2 regions of the Micrococcus sp. HOU01 genome follow, and region 1 is predicted to be linked to the other one. Evidence: predicted binding sites of a transcription regulator. Region 1 holds the regulator's gene; the other holds the start of a gene.
What was found. Region 1 encodes LexA, which represses DNA repair genes until DNA is damaged. Its sites were predicted from a motif close to TCGAACANNTGTTCGA; they were not measured.
Positions count from the first base shown of each region.

Region 1 (2,198 bases):
GACAAGGAGGCCGACGCCGACGGCGGACGGCAGATGGCGCGCTCGCGGATCCTCGAGGTCCTCGAGGTGGTGGAGCGCATGCTCGCGGCCCGGCCCGAGGCCGACTTCCCCGAGGTGCTGTGGGCCACCCGCCCCGGCCACTTCGAGCCCGGCGTGGGCTGGCAGCCGGGGGACGAGACCGACCCGCCCCAGCTCTACGTGGCCCCGCTCTCGGTGGCCGGCAAGCTGCGGGAGGGCCTGTTCGGCAAGGCGACGACGGTGCTCACCTCCGCCACGCTCACCGTGGGCTCGGGGGAGCGCCGGTTCGACTCGGTGGCCGGCGACGTGGGCCTGGCCGGCCCGGACGCCCCGAAGTTCGAGGCCCTCGACGTCGGCAGCCCCTTCGACTACCCGCGTCAGGGGGTGCTCTACGTGGCCCGGCACCTGCCCCGGCCCGGCCGGACGGCCTCGCCCGAGTCCCTGGATGAGCTCGAGGCGCTCCTGAGGGCGTCGCGGGGCGGGGCCCTCGGCCTGTTCTCCTCGCGCCGGGCGGCCGAGGACGCCGCCGCCGAGATGCGCCGTCGGCTCGGGCCGAAGACCACGATCCTGTGCCAGGGGGACGCGACCCTCTCCGCCCTCGTGCGCCAGTTCTCCGAGGAGCCGGACACGTCCCTGTTCGGGACCATGAGCCTGTGGCAGGGCGTGGACGTGCCGGGGAACTCGCTGCGGCTCGTGGTGATCGACCGCATCCCGTTCCCGCGGCCGGACGACCCGCTCTCCCAGGCCCGCACCCGGGACGTCGCCCGGCACGGCGGCAACGGGTTCATGCGGATCTCCGCCACGCATGCGGCCGTGCGCATGGCCCAGGGCGCCGGGCGCCTCGTGCGCTCCGTGACGGACCGCGGCGTGGTGGCCGTGCTGGACCCCCGCCTGGCCACCGAGCGGTACGGCGGCTACATCACGAGCGCCCTGCCGGACTTCTGGCGCACCACGGACCGCGACGTCGTCCGCGGGGTGCTGGCACGGCTCGCCTCGGGCGATTGACCTCGCTCGGCCTCGGGCCGTCGGCCCGGCCGGAGGGAGCGGGTCAGAGCGAACGCAGGACCGTGACGACCCGCCCCATCACGGTGGCGTGATCGCCGAGGATGGGCTCGTAGGCCGTGTTCTGGGGGAGGAGCCAGGTGTGCCCGTCGCGGCGGCGGAAGGTCTTCACGGTGGCCTCGTCGTCGAGGAGGGCCGCGACGATGTCGCCATTCTCCGCCGTGTCCTGCCGGCGCACCACCACCCAGTCGCCGTCGCAGATCGCGGCGTCCACCATCGAGTCGCCCGTGACGCGCAGCATGAACAGCTCGCCCTCGCCCGTGAGGCGTCGCGGGATCGCCATGACGTCCTCGACCTGCTGCTCGGCCAGGACGGGGCCGCCCGCCGCGATGCGGCCGACCCAGGGGACCGGCACGCTGTCCGCCTCGTCTGCGCCGGTGTGCCACGCGGGGATCGCGGAGACCCGCGACGACGGCGCAGCGGTGGGGGAGGCGGCCTCGCCCAGCGGGGTGCCGTCCACGTCGAGCAGCACCTCGAGGGCACGCGGGCGTCCGGGGTCGCGCCGGATGTAGCCGTGCCGCTCGAGACGGCCCAGCTGGTGCGTGACGGAGGAGAGCGAGGCCAGGCCCGCGGCGTCGCCGATCTCGCGCATGGAGGGCGGGTAGCCGTGGTCGGCGATCGCGTCCCGGATGGTCTGCACGATCCGCCGCTGGCGGTCGGTGAGCGGCGCGCGCGCCGCCGGCTGATCGTCGGTGGTGCTCATGGCTGCCGTCCGTTCTCCCGGGGTGATGGTGGCCGGACTCGTGTTCCGGCGTCCGGCTGCCGTCCGGACGCTTACCGTGTCCGCCCCCGCTGGTTGCCTGTGTCTTGGCGGTCCCGGGGCGTTCCGGGGCGTCCGTGCATGGCCTCGAGCCTAGAGGAGAGCCGCCTCTCCTTCAAAGATATGTTCGATCTCGTCGTGGCATGTCTCGAACACCTGTGCTAGAAAGGCATTCGAACGGATTCGAACACATGTTCGATCACCTGGAGGGCATCCGCCCCGGAGGAGGACACCATGACGCTCACCACCGCCCAGTTCGCCGGCTCGCCCGCGACGGCGCGGCCGCGTCCGGCCACCATCCGTCTGACCCGCCGCGGCCGCCTCGTGCTGCGGGGGATCCCCGTGATCGCCGCGGCCG
Region 1 covers NZ_CP141211.1:1,949,738-1,951,935, reverse strand. The annotation lists gene SOY78_RS08945 (ATP-dependent DNA helicase) at 1-1,023, shown strand, start outside; gene lexA (transcriptional repressor LexA) at 1,067-1,783, opposite strand; gene SOY78_RS08935 (LysM peptidoglycan-binding domain-containing protein) at 2,075-2,198, shown strand, end outside.

Region 2 (2,198 bases), 350 kb from region 1:
GGACGTCCGCGGTGGCGGCGCCGTCCGGGGCCGCGTAGCGCACGGCGTTGGTCAGGACGGCGGGGATGCGGGCCTGGCGGGCGGCGCGGAGGGTCTTCACGGCGTGCCCGGTGTCGAGGCGGCGGCCGGGGGCGGAGAGGTGGGTGACGACGTCGGCGTGGGGGCTGCCTGCGGGCAGGGCCGCCTTCCAGCGGCGCAGGGCGGCGAGGCCGGCCGCGTACCGGCGGCGGGCCAGGTGGCGGCCGACGTCCGAGTCCGGGCCGAGGAGGACGAACAGCCCGGGGGTGGGCGGGTTGTCCCGGTTGGCGGCGGTGGGGACCCGGCCGGCCGCCGCGGCGGCGAGCTCGGCGACGCTGGCCCAGGGGCTGCCGCCCGCCGCTCCCCCGGTGGTGCGGGCGTGGGCGGCGGAGACTAGCTCGCACAGGGAGCGGTAGCCGGAGCCATGACAGCCGCCTCGGGCGAGCACGACCACGCGGCCGGCGTCCTCGTCCTCGCTCCACCGGACGGCCAGGTCCACGCCCACGATCGGGGTGATGCCGTGGCGCAGGCAGGCGCCCACGTGCTTGGCCATGCCGTAGAGCCCGTCCCGGTCGGTGCAGGCCAGCAGGTCCATGTCCGCGGCCGCGGCGGCGGCCACGAGGTCCTCGGGCCAGCTGGCCCCGTAGTGGGCACTGAACGCGGAGGCGACGTGCAGGTGGGCGAAGGGTGCGGCGGTGCGTCCGGCCGCGGCGGCCTGGCTCATGCCGACCGCCTCAGGTCCTGGGCGTGCTCATGGACGCGCACGAGCCGCCACCGGCCGGAGTCCAGGTGGTGGGCGACGTCGAGGGTCTGCAGGGGCGCGGCGCCGGCCCGGGCCAGGCGGACCTGCAGCCGCCACATCTCGTGGTCGACGAGACCGGCGCCGCGGCCCTTCTCCGCGCGGACCTCCTCCGCCCACCAGCGGCGCCGCTCGAACCAGCGCACGGGGCGCTCTGCGAGGACGTAGTCCCGCCCGTTCCAGCGCAGCCCCTGCGGGGTACCGTCTGCCCCGCACTCCACCGCCACCGACTGTGTGAGGACTCCCATTCTGCTTCTCTCCCTGTGCACTGCTGACCGGACCGACGACGGGGTGCCGTCGGGCGATGGGAGCGCGGCCCGTCCGGCGGACCGGACGCGGGGAAGAAGTGGGAAGGTGGGGCCGCACCCCCGATCGTACTCGAACACGTGTTCGAATGCGATGTGTGCGAAGGTAGGGCGCCCGCCGGACACGTTAAGGACGCATCGCCCCGAGACGGGCGAGGCCGGGAACGCCCTTTTCGTGAGGCCGGCTGGCCGAGTCCTGGCCGTAGGCCTCAAACCCGACCTTGGGGCGCACACGCACGAGAAAATCGTCTCTTGGGCCGGAAGAAGTGCGCCGGCACGGTCCTGTGGACAATGCGAGCAGGACCACAATCCGCCTGCGTATACTCCGAACCAACCGGGCCTCGCATGCCACGGGCACCGCGCTGCGGGATCAGCGCGGGAGGCGCGGACACACGACGGACGTCCAGTTGGAGGGGAAATGTCTCTCACCGCACCCGGGCGCGCCCTGCGCCGCCACCGATTCGCCCAGGCCGGCACGCTCAGCGTGGCCTTGGCGCTCGCACTGACCGCCTGTGGCGGGCAGTCCGAGCCCGCCGAGTCGTCGACGACGTCACCCTCGTCCGCCAAGCCCGCCGTCGAGACGTCCGCGCCCGCGAGCACGAGCGAGACCGCGGGCGTCAGCTCATCCCCCACGGCCACGGAGAGCAGGTCCGGCGAATACGTGCCCGCATCTGCCGACGGTCCCGCTCAGAACGTGCCCAAGCCGGAGATGCCCGCCGCCATGAAGGAAGAGACCAAGGAGGGCGCCGAGGCGGCGATTCGCTATTTCTGGGAGGCCATTTACTACACTGACCAGACCGGAGAAACTGCTGATTTTGATTCGACATACAGCGAATACTGCGAGCTTTGCCAAGCCGTATCCGACTCAACTGCCCAACACTACAAAGAAGGTGGCTGGTCGACGGGAGAGCGCACCTCGATCAAATCGTTGACTCTCACCCCGTCAGAGTTTGGCTACACCGCTACTCTTGTTCGTGACGCATCCGCTGTAGAGGTCTTCGACTCGCAGGGCGTTAGAGACGACTCTGCCAGTGGGGTGGAAACTCACGACGAGACCTGGCTGGCCGACGTAGTCT
Region 2 covers NZ_CP141211.1:1,601,912-1,604,109, forward strand. The annotation lists gene SOY78_RS07315 (DNA polymerase III subunit alpha) at 1-742, opposite strand, end outside; gene SOY78_RS07320 (DUF6504 family protein) at 739-1,065, opposite strand; gene SOY78_RS07325 (DUF6318 family protein) at 1,541-2,198, shown strand, end outside.
Region 2: the regulator LexA is predicted to act here: its motif matches at 1,196-1,211, upstream of SOY78_RS07320 (DUF6504 family protein).